Regions from separate parts of the Streptomyces sp. NPDC003038 genome, predicted to be linked through region 2. Evidence: riboswitches for the same ligand, from Rfam matches in the RefSeq annotation. Region 2 holds a riboswitch; each other region holds the start of a gene.
What was found. Region 2 has a riboswitch for cobalamin ahead of ABZX75_RS15720 (energy-coupling factor ABC transporter permease). Riboswitches for the same ligand answer to the same signal wherever they lie in the genome.
Positions count from the first base shown of each region.

Region 1: another riboswitch for cobalamin. It lies ahead of ABZX75_RS24510 (iron ABC transporter permease); the one in region 2 lies ahead of ABZX75_RS15720 (energy-coupling factor ABC transporter permease).
Region 3: another riboswitch for cobalamin. It lies ahead of ABZX75_RS20125 (ribonucleoside-diphosphate reductase subunit alpha); the one in region 2 lies ahead of ABZX75_RS15720 (energy-coupling factor ABC transporter permease).

Region 1 is NZ_JBEXNN010000022.1:27,525-32,697, forward strand. Features, by position in the region: gene ABZX75_RS24495 (hypothetical protein) at 578-1,171, opposite strand; gene ABZX75_RS24500 (DUF6243 family protein) at 1,857-2,072, shown strand; partial or broken gene ABZX75_RS24505 (transposase) at 2,196-2,725, opposite strand; cobalamin riboswitch at 3,230-3,387, shown strand; gene ABZX75_RS24510 (iron ABC transporter permease) at 3,571-4,599, shown strand; gene ABZX75_RS24515 (ABC transporter ATP-binding protein) at 4,599-5,173, shown strand, end outside.
Region 2 is NZ_JBEXNN010000010.1:135,383-140,555, reverse strand. Features, by position in the region: gene ABZX75_RS15735 (L-serine ammonia-lyase) at 1-181, shown strand, start outside; gene ABZX75_RS15730 (SsgA family sporulation/cell division regulator) at 354-761, shown strand; gene ABZX75_RS15725 (hypothetical protein) at 897-1,439, shown strand; cobalamin riboswitch at 1,595-1,816, shown strand; gene ABZX75_RS15720 (energy-coupling factor ABC transporter permease) at 1,845-2,540, shown strand; gene ABZX75_RS15715 (energy-coupling factor ABC transporter substrate-binding protein) at 2,540-3,082, shown strand; gene cbiQ (cobalt ECF transporter T component CbiQ) at 3,087-3,836, shown strand; gene ABZX75_RS15705 (ATP-binding cassette domain-containing protein) at 3,833-4,702, shown strand; gene ABZX75_RS15700 (PadR family transcriptional regulator) at 4,732-5,173, shown strand, end outside.
Region 3 is NZ_JBEXNN010000015.1:76,193-81,365, forward strand. Features, by position in the region: gene ABZX75_RS20115 (DUF3703 domain-containing protein) at 125-247, opposite strand; gene ABZX75_RS20120 (ribonucleotide-diphosphate reductase subunit beta) at 360-1,391, opposite strand; gene ABZX75_RS20125 (ribonucleoside-diphosphate reductase subunit alpha) at 1,391-3,799, opposite strand; cobalamin riboswitch at 3,942-4,076, opposite strand; partial or broken gene ABZX75_RS20130 (Uma2 family endonuclease) at 4,187-4,807, shown strand; gene ABZX75_RS20135 (YbdD/YjiX family protein) at 4,863-5,057, opposite strand; gene ABZX75_RS20140 (carbon starvation CstA family protein) at 5,054-5,173, opposite strand, start outside.

The DNA of each region.
Region 1 (5,173 bases), on a different contig from region 2:
AATGGCGACAGGCGCGGCGGGCGCCCAATGAACCCGGAGATCCGGGCTACCTGCTCGCGTGGCAGAGCCGCCCGGAGGTGATCGCCGGGGTCGAGGACCGTTCGGCAGCCACCGCGGCATCGTCGATCAGCGCCGCGTCGCTCGGCGGTATGGAGGTGCGGCTGCCTCCGCTGCGGGAGCAGCGCCGGATCGCCGCGGCGCTCCGGAGCCTGGCATTGCCCTCAAGCCTCAGGAATGACGCCAGACACGGGCACCAATGCCGCAGGCGACGACTGGGTTCGGTGAGACGACAACCGGCTTACGAACTGCCACGCGGACGTGAGAACGAGCGGCAGGATCCCACCGGTCGGGGCATAGGACCCGGTGGTCCGACTTCAATGGCAATCGGTCCAACTTCGCCGTCATCGGACAAGCGCCTGTCCTTTGACATTCAAGTCAGTCCTTGAAGCCCTGCCTGACCGGGCGGACTAGGTTGGATGGCAATGTGCCCGAGAACGCCCGGGCGGTTCGACGTGCATGCCGGCCAGGTCTGCTCGGTGCATTCTGTCTTCCCTTCGCCTCACGTCCCGGCGTCCGCTCAGCCCTCGATGTGGAGCTCCGGGCGGGTCCAGAGAGTGAGGTCGCTGCTGGTGGCGACAGCCAGGGTGAGGCCGGACGGGGAAAAACCGGCAGCGCGCAGTTCCGAGTACTCGGAGTGGAAGACGTGCCACCATGTGCCTCCCGCTGGTCCTCTGCGTGCTCCGCCATCGGCGGAGAGGATGACGCGGTCGTGGGGCCATTCGGGGCTGACGATGTCCAGCGTCCAACCGTCCGGTGTGGTGCTGTGCAGACCGCCGCCGAAGAGGCCGGCGATGCGGACCGGGGTGCCTGCGATTGGGCCGAGGCCGGGGCAGGTGAGGTCGGGGTGTGCGTCGGGGGTGCTGGTGGCGGGATCGGGATCCCGATCGCGTGCGATCTTGTCGCCGGTGACCGCATCGAACAGTCCGTGTCCGTCGCTGGATACGACCATGACGAGGTCGTGTCCGGTGTCCGGGTGGACTGCGAAACCGATGCCGAGCAGGCCTCCGATGGCGATCCTGCGGTCCAGGACTGGTTGCCAGGGTGCCGGGGCTGACATGACGGGGGCGGCAAGGTAGCGCTCCCGTAGCCGCTGCTGGTAGTCCGTGATCAACCCGTCTCCTCGGTTCGGTTCGCGTCAGGGTCTCTCACGCAGCGTCCCAAGTCGACTCGAAATCACGGCCGGTCGTCGCGGCCCCATACCACCCCGGAAAATGACGCCCGCCCGGCGACCAGTGAAACGGACGGACCGGAGGAACGTCCTCGAACCGGGCCGTCACCCGATCCAGCGGCGGACGTCGTACCGCTCGCGCACGGGCCTCACGTACGACAGCTCGACGCACGGCCCCGCGGACTCCACCCAGCCGGTACGGCCACCCAGCACCCCCAGCGCGTCTCCTCGGACGGCTAAAGGTTGTCCCGTAACGGCGGGGCGCAAGTGAGATGATCTCTCATGCCGTCAGTGTCCTCGCGACCACTGACAACGCCACCGGCGGCCCAGTAACGCCCATCTGGACGTGGCCCGGGCGGGCGGTGACCGCCGGCGGGTGCTGGCGGTGCTGAGATTCCCGGAAGGAAACGGCTGACCCCGGGCGCTCGCCGAAGGCCCGGCCGACGCCGAGGCGGCGAAAAGGTTGGTGTGCGGGGCCGACGGAACCGGGTAACGTCTTTGTCATGTTCTTCCAGACGCCGATTCACGAGTGAGAGCGTGATGGGCCGCTGCTGACGTCCTTCGACGTCGCCACCCGTCCCCCACCGATGAATCCGTAGATCATTTCACATCATTACCGGGAGAATCCGTGACCGTGAGCAAGAACATCAACAACCCCGTGGGCATGGGCGGCGGCCAGCGCAAGAGGCTGTCCCGTGCCGAACGGCAGAACAACGGTCCGCACCGCAACCTCGACCGCCAGGGTGCAGCCGAGCAGAAGGCGGAGCTGGCGCGCAAGATGCGCGAGAAGGCAGGCGCAGCTGAGGGCGCCGGGCAGGCGGGCGACGACACCGCACAGAGCTGACGCCCCGCCGCCGCAGGGCGGCACCGCACGGGGCAGGGCTCGGACCGCGACGCGCGGTCCGAGCCCTGCTGCCGTACGGGGGCTCTGCTGCCGTACCGGGCGCGGCCGGTCCCGTTCAGCTCTCTATGGGTTGTCCCGTAACTGATCTTCGAACCGTTGCGGGCGAGGTCGGTTGCTGATCCGCCCGTTTGTCCATCCGGCGAGGGCGAGATTGTGCAGTCGTGCGATGCCAAGCATGGCGTGGTGGACGCCGTCGCCTTTGAGGCGGCAGTCGCGGAGGATCTTCCAGGTCTTCATGCGGGCGAAGGTGTGCTTGACTCGGGCGCGGACTTTGCGGTGGGAGGCGCTGTGGGCTTCCTGCCAGGCTGGCAGCTCGATCCGGCCGCGTTCTCGGCGGTGCGGGATGATCAGACCGGTGCCGCGGTAGCCGTCATCTGCGATCACGGTGGTGTTGCCGACCGGTCCTTGGCTCCGGACAGTTCCCATGCCTTGCAGTCGTTGCGGTTCCCGGGCACGGGCCGGCCAACGGAGACGACAAGGCGTGAGTCGGCGTCGATGACGACCTGATGGTTGGTGGAGTAGCGGTAGTTCTCGGACTGCTCCGCCACGCTGTGGTCCCGTGTCGGTACCAGGGTTCTGTCCAGGATCAGCACCCGCCCTGCTACACAACTTGCACCGCTACCGGCTGACAGCGGAGGCATGGCACCCGTGAATGCTCCGCGTCCTCGACATCCCCGAAGCCGTCCGGCTCCGCGGGTGCGGCGGCTGAGGCTCGCGACGTCCGGGCGTGGCGGCGAGAGCAGTGGCGGGGATCCCGAACAGGGCGCCGACTTCGCACGCGCGTGTCGGATGGCGGCCCTGTCGCCGCGGTCGACCACGGTGCGGGGGAAGGCGCTGAGCATGCGTCCCCCGCGCGCGATCACCGCTGACCGACCGGCACGTGCGGCGGCCGGACGACCGGAGCGGCCCGCCGACGTGAACGGCTCGTCGGGCACGTCGTCGCAGGACACGTGCGCCCGGAAGGACCGGGGCTGCCCGGCCGCTCAGCGACAGCCTTCGTGGCGCCTTCCATCCGCTGCCGGCTTCTTCGCGAACACCGGCGAGGCCGTCTCCGGCCGACGGTGCCCCGGCGACTCCTGAGCCAACACCGCCGCCGATCACAACGCCGTGCGAGCAGCGCGCTAAGCTGCACACGCCCCGCGGGGGAAGTCCGGTGGAAGTCCGGCGCTGACCCGCAACGGTAGGCGGAGTGACGAACCTGTACGCAGGTCCGTCCCCGTGAGCCCGATTACCCGCGGCGGTGAAGGCTCCTGACAACTCGCCGTGGACTGCGAGAGGGTGCTGCGCCGGACGCACCGCGTCGCGGTCCGCTCCCTTGGCGTGTGGCACGGCCCGAGGCGAAAGCGATCCGCCCGTGGCCATACCCGTCGAACACAGCAGCACCGCCGCGCCGCCGCACGCTCCCCGAACGGGCACCGTGCCGGCGCCGCCAAGGCGCGTGCCACTGCCACCTCTTCTCGCCGCCCTGTGCGCCGCGCTGGCGCTCTCCGTCGCCTGCGGGGCGGGGATGGGTGCCTCCGGACTCTCCTGGGGCGAGGTGCTGCGCCATCTCTGGTCGGGGCTGACGGGCGGATCGATAGCCCCCGACGAGGTGTCGGCGTACACCATCGTGTGGGAACTGCGCTTCCCGCGAGCCCTGCTGGCCGCGGTCGTCGGCGCAGGGCTCTCGGCCATCGGCGTCGCCGTGCAGGCCATGGTCCGCAACGCGCTGGCCGACCCGTTCGTCCTCGGCATCTCCTCGGGCGCGGCCGTCGGTGCCAATGCCGTCATGCTCTTCGGTGCGCTGGGCGCGCTCGGTATCTGGGCGCTGTCCACCGCCGCGTTCCTCTCCGCGCTCCTCGCCATGATGCTGGTGTACGCGATCGCCCGCACCGCTCGTGGTCTGACCCCGATGCGGCTGGTCCTCACGGGCAGCGCGATGTACTACGGCTTCTCGGCCGTCACCACGTTCATGGTGTTCGCGGCCGAGCGCGGTGAGGCGGCCCGCTCCGCGATGATGTGGCTGCTCGGCAGTCTCGGCGGGGCCAACTGGGCGTCCCTGCCCATTGCCGCGGGTGCCGTGCTCGCCGGCCTCGTTCATCTCACGCTGTCGGCGCGCCGGCTGAACGCGCTCGCCATGGGCGACGAGACGGCGGCCGCGCTGGGCGTGGACGCGGGGCGGCTGCGCAAGGAGCTCTTCGTGGTCTGCGCGGCCGTCACCGGGGCCGTGGTGGCCGTCAGTGGTGCGATCGGCTTCGTAGGACTGATGGTTCCCCACGGCGTACGCATGCTGGTCGGCGCCGATCACCGCCGGGTGCTGGCCGTCGCACCGCTGGCGGGCGCGGTCCTGATGATCTGGGTGGACATCCTCTCCCGCGTCGTGATGGCACCGACCGAACTGCCGGTGGGCGTACTGACCGCGGTCATCGGCGTGCCGTGCTTCGTCCTGCTGATGAGCCGCCGCTCGTACACCTTCGGAGGCGCGTGATGCGGATCGACATCGATGAACTGACGGTCGAGACCGCGGGCGCGCGGCTGGTCGAGGACGTCACCCTGCGGGTGGGCGGCGGGCAGCTCGTCGGGCTGGTCGGACCCAACGGCAGCGGCAAGTCCAGCCTGCTGCGCTGCATCTACCGGGCGTTGCGCCCCACGGCCGGTACGGTCCGGCTCGGCGGGGAGGACCTGCACGCGATGAGCGCGCGCGAAGGCGCGCGCCGGCTGGCCGCGCTTCCCCAGGAGTCGGTCGCCGAGTTCGACTTCACGGTCACCGAGGTCGTGGCGATGGGACGGCTGCCGCACCAGAGTGCGACGGCCCGCACCACCGCCGGGGACCGGCAGGCGTGCGAGGCCGCGCTGGCGCGGGTCGGGGCCGGACACCTGGCCGACCGCGGCTTCCTCACGCTCTCGGGCGGGGAGAAGCAGCGGGTCCTGATTGCCCGCGCGCTGGCCCAGCAGCCGCAGGTGCTCGTACTGGACGAGCCCACCAACCACCTCGACGTCGCACAACAGTTGGAAGTGCTGTCCCTGGTGCGTGGCAGCCGGCTCACCGTACTCACCGCACT
Region 2 (5,173 bases):
CAACGGCATGGCGGCCGTCAAGGCGGTCACCGCCGCCAAGATGGCGATGCGCGGCGACGGCAGCCACAAGGTCTCCCTCGACAAGGTCATCAAGACCATGAAGGAGACGGGCGCGGATATGAAGGTCAAGTACAAGGAGACGGCCCGCGGCGGCCTCGCGGTCAACGTCATCGAGTGCTGATCCCGGACATGTGACCCGCAGGGCCCGGCGTACGCGTCGGGCCCTTCGGCATGTGGGGAAGTTCAACGGCCCTCGGCCGAGGACGTCCGGCCCGACGGGGTAGGGGCGGGCGGTGGGTCAGCTTGCCCGAGGGGCGTGTGGAATCCCCACGCCGAGAGAGAGGTACACCTCCGTGGCCGTCACCGAACACCGCGTCCTTCCGCTCCGGTTGGAGGACATACCCGCCTACATCCCGATACGCGGAGCCTTCACCTACCGGACCGACCGGCCCTACGAGGTGTCCCTCGACCTCCAGGGGGCCGGGATCCATCTGGCGCACTGGGTGTTCTCCCGCGACCTGCTGCTCGACGGGGAGACCTGTGCCAGCGGCGAGGGCGACATACAGGTCTGGCCACGACGGCAGGGCACCGAGCCGCGGATCTACCTCGCCTTCGGCAACGGCGAGCAGAACTGTGTGGTCTCCGCGCGGGCCAAGGACGTGCACGGGCTGTGCCGCCGGCTCACGACGCTCGTCCCGCGCGGCCAGGAGCGGCGGCACTACGACCTCGACGCCGAGCTGAGCGCACTGCTGGCCCGCTGAGGCGTGCCTCCCGGCCGGCGAGGTCCGCGAAACACGCCCCCGTTATCACGGCGGGCCAGTGCAACCGCGGACCGGCGCCGGGTGTCTCTACAGGTGACAACATTGTCCCCGTCTCTGGAGAATCGGGGGGACGTCATGAACCACCCACGTCGTCTACGTCGCCGGCAGATCGTGGCCCTGGCCACGGGTGCCCTGCTCACCGCCGGGCTTGCGCTCGCCGCACCGGGCTCCGCCGCCGCGAACACCGCCGCCGGCACCACTCGTGCCCAGGCCCAGACCCAGACCCCGCTCGTCGTCAATGCCCGCTGGGGCGGTCACTGCACGTTCGACCGGATCGTCATCGACCTGCAGGGATACGTCCCCGGGTACACCGTCACCCCCGTCCCGCAGCTGTACTACGACGGGTCCGGCCATCCCGTCCCGCTGGCCGGGAAGTACTTCCTGGAGATCCGCCTGAATCCCGCCGCCGCGCACACCGAGGAGGGGCAGAACGTCTACCAGGGCCCCCGGCTGCAGAAGATCTACCTGAGCAAGCTCAAGGGAATCGCCTTCACCGGCGACTACGAGGGGTACGTGACCTTCGGCGCGGCCTTCGACACCAAGCCCGCGTACTCCACCATGGTCCTGCACGCGCCCGAGCGGCTCGTCGTGGACATCGCGCACCCGAACGTCTGCTGAGAACACTCCGACGACCGGCAGGGACCGCCCGGGCCCTGCCGGTCTTCGCCATGGGGAGACCGGAGCGGGCAGCTCGCGCCCCTCGCCGGAGCGCCGGCGGGCGCGGGCGTGCTCGGCGCGCGTACGCTGCGCGGCCACGCCCGCACGCGGGTCGGTTTGTTACCGGTCCGCGCGGCCGACTAGGGTCAGCGGGCCTTGGTGTTCGGGAAACCGGTGAGAAACCGGTGCGGCCCTCGCCACTGTGATCGGGAAGTCCGGCTCCACTCCTGCGGGAAAGCCACTGGGAACGCGCGGGAAACCGTACGGCCCCGGGAAGGCGGAGCACCGGGCATCAGCACCCGTGAGCCAGGAGACCGGCCGGGGCGCGTTGTCCATCCACGAGGTGCTGGAGAGGTCTCCCTACTCATGCATATAGCCGAGGGGTTTCTACCCCCCTTGCACGCGGTCGCCTGGGGCGCCGCGTCCGCTCCCTTCGTCGTCCACGGTGTCCGCGCCCTCACCCGCGAGGTGAAGGCCAATCCGGAGAGCACGCTGCTGCTCGGGGCGTCCGGAGCGTTCACCTTCGTCCTGTCCGCGCTGAAGATTCCCTCGGTGACGGGCAGTTGCTCCCACCCCACCGGCACGGGGCTCGGGGCGATCCTGTTCCGGCCGCCGATCATGGCCGTACTCGGCACGATCACCCTCCTCTTCCAGGCGCTGCTGCTCGCGCACGGCGGGCTGACCACGCTCGGCGCCAACGTCTTCTCGATGGCCGTCGCCGGGCCCTGGGCGGGCTACGGGATCTACCGGCTGCTCCGCCGGTTCGGCCTGCCGCTGATGGTGACCGTCTTCTTCGGCGCCTTCTTCGCCGACCTGGTCACCTACTGCGTCACCAGCGTCCAGCTGGCGCTGGCCTTCCCCGACCCGGGTACGGGATTCGCGGGCGCGCTCGCCAAGTTCGGCGGGATCTTCGCGGTCACACAGATCCCGCTCGCGGTGAGCGAGGGGCTGCTCACCGTCCTCGTGATGCGGCTGCTGATGCAGTCCAGCAGGTCGGACCTGGTCCGTCTCGGGGTCGCGAAGCTCACCCAGGGCAGGACGAAGCCGGAGGCGACGGTCTGATGACGAAGAACGCGAAGATCAACACCCTGTTGCTGCTCCTGGTGGCGGCGCTGGCCGTGCTCCCGCTCGCGCTGGGGATGGGCGAGGGCAAGGAGGAGCCTTTCGCGGGCGCCGACGCCGAGGCGGAGGCGGCCATCACCGAGTTGAAGCCGGATTACGAGCCCTGGTTCTCGCCTCTGTACGAACCGCCGTCCGGCGAGATCGAGTCCGCGCTGTTCGCGCTTCAGGCGGCGCTCGGCGCGGGCGTGCTCGCGTACTACTTCGGCGTCCGCAAGGGCCGTCGCCAGGGCGCCGCCATCGCCGCCGCGGGCCTGGCGAGCCAGGACGGGGCCGCCCCCGCGGCCGGTGCCGGTCCGGCCGCTCCGGTGACCGGGCCCGGGTCCGCGCCGGATCCGGACGGGGTCGCCCCCGCGGGCCTGGCCGGCTCGGCCGCGGCGCCGACCTCCGCTCCGGCAACGGCAACCGCGCCCGCTGTCGGTCCCGCCGGTGCGGCGAAGGGGCCCGGGGCCTCCCCCGCATCGCCCACCGCGCCGGAGGCGTAGGGCGGTGCTGCCGATCGACGTGGCGGCGCACAGCAGTCGCTGGCGCCGCCGCCACCCGTTGGAGAAGGCCCTGCTGGGTCTGGGGCTGACGGTCACCGCGGTGTGCCTGCCGCCCTGGCCCGGCGGACCACTCGTCGCCGCGGCCACCCTCGCGCTGCTCCTCGGACCCGCCGGGGTGGCCGGGCGGCAGCTGTGGCGGGCCTTCCGGATCCCGCTCGGCTTCTGCTTCACCGGGGCGGCGCCGCTGCTGTTCGCCGTGGGCGGCCCGGCGGGGCTCGTCTCGCTGGCCCCCGACGGCCCCCGGCACGCGGGTGAACTGCTGCTGCGCACCTCGGCGGCCTCGCTCGGCGTGCTGCTGTTCGCCTTCACGACGCCGGTCTCGGACGTGCTGCCGAGGCTGGTCCGGGCGGGGGTCCCGGCCCCGGTGGTGGACGTGGCCCTGGTCATGTACCGGATCGGGTTCCTGCTGCTCGACTCCCTCACGCAGATCCGCCGCGCCCAGGCGGCCCGCCTGGGGCACGCGGGCCGCGCGGCGGCGTGGCGTTCCCTGGCCGGGCTCGCGGCGACCGCCTTCGTACGGGCCTTCGACCGCGCGGCCCGGCTCCAGGCGGGTCTGGCCGGGCGCGGCTACGACGGCGCGCTGCGCGTGCTCGTACCCGAGGCGGCGCTGTCCTGGCGGTTCCTGACCGGGTCCGCCGCCCTGCTGACCACGCTGGTCGCATCCACTCTCGCCCTGAAGGAGCTGTATCCGTGAGTCCGTTGGTGGAACTGGTGGGCGCGGGCTACGCGTACGAGGACGGGCCTCCGGTGCTGTCCGGCGTGGACTTCGGGATCGCGCCGGGCCGGGCCCTGGTCCTGCTGGGCCGCAACGGCAGCGGCAAGACCACGCTGATGCGGCTGCTGAGCGGGGGCCTGCGGCCGGTTTCCGGCGCGCTGCGCCTCGACGGCGCGGCGGTGACGTACGACCGGGCCGGTCTGACCCGGCTGCGGACGGCGGTGCAGCTGGTCGTGCAGGACCCGGACGACCAGCTGTTCGCGGCCTCGGTGGAACAGGACGTGTCCTTCGGGCCGTTGAACCTGGGCCTGTCCGCCGCGGAGGTACGCGCCCGGGTGGACTCGGCGCTGGCCGCGCTGGACATCACGGCGCTGCGGGACCGCCCGACCCACCTCCTCTCATACGGGCAGCGCAAGCGCGCGGCGATCGCGGGTGCGGTGGCGATGGCGCCGCGCGTGCTGATCCTCGACGAGCCGACGGCCGGGCTCGATCCGGACGGCCAGGAGCGCCTGCTGGAGGTCCTGGCGGGCCTTCGGTCGGCGGGGACCACGGTGGTGATGGCCACGCACGACGTGGACCTGGCCGTGCGGTGGGCCGACGACGCGGCGGTCCTCACCCCGGCGGGCATCCGCCTGGGCCCGGCCCACACGCTTCTCTCCGAGCCCGCGCTCCTCGCCGAAGCGGGTCTGCGCCAGGCCTGGTCCCCGGCGGTGGCGTCGCTGCTGCGGGCCCACGGCCTGCTGGGCGCACAGGCCCCCGGTCCGCGCACGGCCGAGGCCCTGTCCGCCTGGCGGCCGGTAGGCGACGGGCGGGCGGCGCGGGGGCCGGAGGCGGCCGGCCGGTGAGAGCCGCGCCGCAAACCTAGGATGGCCGCATGTCGCTCCCGCACGCCATCCTCACCGCCCTGCTCGAGAAGCCCTCGTCCGGGCTGGAGCTGACCCGGCGGTTCGACAAGTCGATCGGGTACTTCTGGTCCGCGACGCACCAGCAGATCTACCGCGAGCTCGGTCGGCTGGAGGAATCCGGCCTGATCCGGGAGCTGCCCAGCGAGGTGCCCGTACGGGGTCAGAAGAAGGAGTACGAGGTCCTGCCCGCCGGAAGCGCGGAGCTCGCCCGGTGGGTCGGCGAGAGCCAGGACCCGAAGCCGATGCGCGACCCCCTGCTGCTGCGCATCCGCGCGGCGGGGGTCGTGGGGCCGCAGGGGCTCGGGCCCGAGTTGCGGCGCCATCTGGAGCTGCACCAGCGGCAGTTGGCGCAGTACGAGGCCATCGAGGAGAAGGACTTCCCGCCGGGGCGCGACGCCGTGGAGGACCGGC
Region 3 (5,173 bases), on a different contig from region 2:
TGGCCAGAGTGGACGCATGAACATCAACACGCTCCTCGACTACCTGGTCGTCCTCGCCATCGCCGCCCTGCTGCTCGGCCCCTCCCTCCACGGCATCGCCCGCGACCGCCGCATCGACCGGCAGCTACGCCGCGCCCAGCACCGCGCGCGGATCATCCGGGACGGGCACCCGCGTGAACGGGCCCACTCGGGCCCGGCCCGCATCGCCCTGCGGAACGCGCCCTGTGAATGAGCCGGCCCCCGCCACCAGGATCCGTACGACCTGACCGGCCGACCTGGGCGTCCGCCGCCGGAGCCGCGGCGCAGCCGTGCGGTCCCCGCCCAGGTGGGTCTCCCCCGGGCGGGGACCGTGGCCGGACTTAGAAGTCCTCGTCCAGGTCGACCGTGCCCTCGACCGCGACCTGGTAGGCCGACGGGCGGCGCTCGAAGAAGTTGGTCAGCTCCTGGACACCCTGCAACTCCATGAAGGAGAACGGGTTCTGCGAGCCGTACACCGGCGGGAAGCCGAGGCGAACGAGGCGCTGGTCCGCGACGCACTCCAGGTACTCGCGCATCGACTCCGTGTTCATGCCGGGCAGGCCGTCACCGCACAGGTCGCGGCCGAACTGCAGCTCCGCCTCGACGGCCTCCTTCAGCATGTCCGTGACCTGCTGCTGCAGGGCGTCGTCGAAGAGCTCCGGCTCCTCCTTGCGGACCGTGTCCACGACCTCGAAGGCGAAGTTCATGTGCATGGTCTCGTCGCGGAAGACCCAGTTGGTGCCGGTGGCCAGGCCGTGCAGCAGGCCGCGGGAGCGGAACCAGTACACGTAGGCGAAGGCGCCGTAGAAGAACAGGCCCTCGATGCACGCGGCGAAGCAGATCAGGTTCAGCAGGAAGCGGCGGCGGTCGGCGGCCGTCTCCAGCCGGTCGATCTTCTCGACCCCCTCTCCGTCCAATGCGGCCATCCACTTGAAGCAGAACTGCGCCTTCTCACGGATGGAGGGGATCTCCTCGACGGCGTCGAAGGCGGCCGTGCGGTCGGCCGGGTCCGGCAGGTAGGTGTCGAGCAGCGTCAGATAGAACTGGACGTGCACGGCCTCCTCGAACAGCTGGCGCGACAGGTACAGGCGCGCCTCCGGGGAGTTGATGTGCTTGTAGAGGGTCAGCACCAGGTTGTTCGCGACGATCGAGTCGCCCGTCGCGAAGAACGCGACCAGCCGGCCGATCATGTGCTGCTCGGAGGGCGTCAGCTTCGCGAGGTCGGCCACGTCCGAGTGGAGGTCGACCTCCTCCACCGTCCAGGTGTTCTTGATCGCGTCCCGGTAGCGCTCGTAGAAGTCCGGGTAGCGCATGGGGCGGAGCGTGAGCTCGAAGCCCGGGTCCAGGAGGTTCTTGTTTTCGTTGGAGCTCATTACTGGCAGGCCTCGCAGGACTCGGGGTTCTCAAGGGAACAGGCGAGCGCGTCCGCGTCGGCGACAGCCTGCGGGAGCGCTACGGGGGTGGCGGTGGTGGCGCTGGCCTGCGCGGCGCGGGCGATCTTCGTCGCCGGGCGGGAGCGCAGGTAGTAGGTGGTCTTCAGGCCCTGCTTCCAGGCGTACGCGTACATCGAGCTCAGCTTGCCGATGGTGGGCGTCTCCAGGAACAGGTTCAGCGACTGCGACTGGTCGAGGTACGGCGTACGGGCAGCCGCCATGTCGATCAGTCCGCGCTGCGGGATCTCCCATGCCGTGCGGTACAGCTCGCGGACCTCGGCCGGGATCCAGCCGAAGCCCTGGACCGAGCCGCTGGCGTCGCGCAGCGCCTCGCGGGTCTGGGCGTCCCACACGCCGAGCTTCTTCAGCTCGTCCACCAGGTAGGCGTTGACCTGGAGGAACTCACCGCTCAGCGTCTCGCGCTTGAAGAGGTTGGAGACCTGCGGCTCGATGCACTCGTACACGCCCGCGATCGAGGCGATCGTCGCGGTCGGGGCGATGGCGAGGAGCAGCGAGTTGCGCATGCCGGTCTTCGCGATGCGGGCGCGCAGCGCGTCCCAGCGCTCGGGCCAGTGCTGCTCGACGCCCTCGTAGTGGTCGGGGTGCAGGACGCCGCGCGCTGTACGGGTCTCGGCCCAGGCCGGGAGCGGGCCGCTGCGCTCGGCGAGGTCCGCGGAGGCCTCGTAGGCGGCGAGCATGATGCGCTCGGCGATCTTCGTGGACAGGGCCTTCGCCTCGGCGGAGTCGAAGGGCAGCCGCAGCTTGAAGAAGACGTCCTGGAGGCCCATCGCGCCCAGGCCCACCGGGCGCCAGCGGGAGTTGGAGCGCCCGGCCTGCTCGGTCGGGTAGAAGTTGATGTCCACGACCCGGTCGAGGAAGGTCACGGCGGTACGGACGGTCTCGTCGAGGCGCTCCCAGTCCATCCCCTCCCGCCCGTCCCCGGCCCCTGTCAGCACGAAGGCCCCGAGGTTGACCGAGCCGAGGTTGCAGACGGCGGTCTCGCCGTCGTTGGTGACCTCCAGGATCTCGGTGCACAGGTTCGAGGAGTGCACGACCGTGCCCGGCTCGGCGGTCTGGTTAGCCGTGCGGTTGGAGGCGTCCTTGAAGGTCATCCAGCCCTGGCCGGTCTGCGCGAGGGTGCGCATCATCCGGCCGTACAGCTCGCGGGCGGGCATGGACTTGCGGGCCAGCCCGGCGGCCTCGGCCTTGCGGTAGGCGGCGTCGAACTCGTCGCCCCACAGGTCGACCAGCTCGGGCACGTCGGCCGGGGAGAACAGCGACCAGTCGGCGTCGGCGTTCACGCGGCGCATGAACTCGTCCGGCACCCAGTGGGCCAGGTTCAGGTTGTGCGTACGGCGCTGGTCCTCACCGGTGTTGTCGCGCAGTTCCAGGAACTCCTCGATGTCCGCGTGCCAGGTCTCCAGGTAGACGGCGGCGGCGCCCTTGCGGCGGCCGCCCTGGTTCACCGCGGCGACGGAGGCGTCGAGGGTCTTCAGGAACGGGACGATGCCGTTGGAGTGGCCGTTGGTGCCGCGGATCAGGGAACCGCGGGCGCGGATGCGGGAGTACGAGAGGCCGATGCCGCCGGCGTGCTTGGAGAGGCGTGCGACCTGGTGGTAGCGGTCGTAGATCGAGTCGAGCTCGTCCAGCGGGGAGTCCAGCAGGTAGCAGGAGGACATCTGCGGGTGCCGGGTGCCGGAGTTGAAGAGGGTGGGGGAGGAGGGCAGGTAGTCGAGGCGGCTCATCAGCCGGTACAGCGAGGCCACTTCCTCCACGGCGGCCACGCCGTCGTCCGCGGCGAGGCCACAGGCCACGCGCAGCATGAAGTACTGCGGGGTCTCGATGACCTGGCGGGTGAGGGGGTGGCGCAGCAGGTAGCGGCTGTGCAGGGTGCGCAGGCCGAAGAAGCCGAAGCGGTCGTCGGCGCCCTCGGCGAGCGTGTGCTCGACCAGCGCGTCGAGGCGGCCGGCGTGGGTCCGTACGAACGCGGCCGTGCGGTCGGCGATGAGCCCCTCGCGGTGGCCGACCTCCACGGAGGCGGAGAAGGAGGTGGCGCCCTGGCCGACGGCCTCGTCGGCGACGGCCAGCGTCAGCAGGCGGGCGGCGAGCCGGGAGTACGCCGGGTCCTCGGAGATCAGGCCGGCGGCCGCCTCGGTGGCCAGGCCGCGCAGTTCGGCCTCGTCGGCGACGGAGCTGCGGCCGCGCAGCGCGGCGGCGGCGACCCGGCCCGGGTCGGTGTCGGGGAGGTCGGCGGTCAGCTCGGTGAGGGTGCGCAGCAGCGAGGCCCCGGGACCTTGCGTTTCGGACGGGTCGGACGCGGCGCGCGGTGCGGTGGGCGCGATGGTCACGGGGGGAGCTCTCCCTCACTCGGCCCGGTCATCGGCGGGGCGGGGCGCGAGGCAGCGCATGCGGGCGTGGCAGGTACGCGTACACCGCATGGCGTCCACCGGCCCAACCGCGAGGCCCGGACGTATCGGCACCCGGTTCGGTCGAGCCGGGTGCGCTGTCGGCAGGTCCTCGGACTTGCGGATACACCCGTGGGTGCACTTCATACCGTTGCGGGACAGTTCCGGATTCGCACCGGATTCCCCTGCGGCGACAGCAGCCCTGAGCATACATGTGGGGGCGGCCCCCGGCGGTAGCCCCCACATGTTGTGTCGTGCGCGACGCGCCGTCCCTGTGGCGTACCTCTCCGCTATGTCGGAGACAGCACCGTCGAGGAAGGCGAGCGAGGCATGACCGCGATGACCGACCGGCCCCACATGACGATCGAAGAGTTCGAGCACCTGGCCCGCATAGCGGCCCGCGAGGCGGAGGGGCGCGAGGGGCGGGGCGAGGGACGGCGCGCGGGGCGGGCCGCGACTGGAATTCATCGGTGGGGTGCTGAGGAGCAAGGCCATGCCAGACGGGGACCACGGACGGATCATTCTGTGGCTGACGCGGATCTGCATGCAGCACCGCCCGGAGTTCTGGCTGCACCCAGGCCAGGGGATCAAGGCGGAACGGTACCGGGAGGGTCGCGCCATTCCGGACGGGTTCTGGCGCACGAGGACGCGTTCGTGGGGCAGGGCGACTGGGTGGATCCGAGCCCGATCCTGATGGCCGTCGAGGTGACCCCGTGGGACTCCGACACCGAGCGGCGCGACCGGATCGAGAAGCCGCGCGCTTATGCGCAGACCGGTATCCCCGTGTACCTGCTCATCGACCGGCTCAAGTGCCAGGTTCTCGTCCACAGCGACCCGGATGGCGAGCGCTACGAGACTGTGCGTACCGTCCCCTTCGGCAAGGAAGTCAAGCTTCCCGACCCCGTCGGCATCACGCTCCAGACCGAGGTCCTCAAGGACTGGGTGCGCTGAGCGCAGCGGAGGGACCCGCCGGATGTGGCGGGGCCCTCCGTGCAGGCAGGCGGGCTCAGCAGCAGCGGAAGCCCTTGCGGGGGTCCGCCTCGCGGGCGTCCGTACGCTCGCGTTCGAAGGCGCGGCGGGTCATGACCTCCGCGTCCGGGTCGTGGGAGCGGGCGTGGGCGACGTAGCGGTCGTAGGCCGCCTCGCCCGAGAACTCCCGTACGTAGAACCGGGCCCTCGCCAGCGCGCTGCGCAGGCTCATGACGCCGCGGGCTCCTTGACGCGGCCGCCGTTCGAGTCGAGCCCCGCGGCGGCGAGTTCCGCCTTCTCCTCGGCGGTCGGGATCAGCCCCGCCGGGGCCATGATCTTCGACTCGGT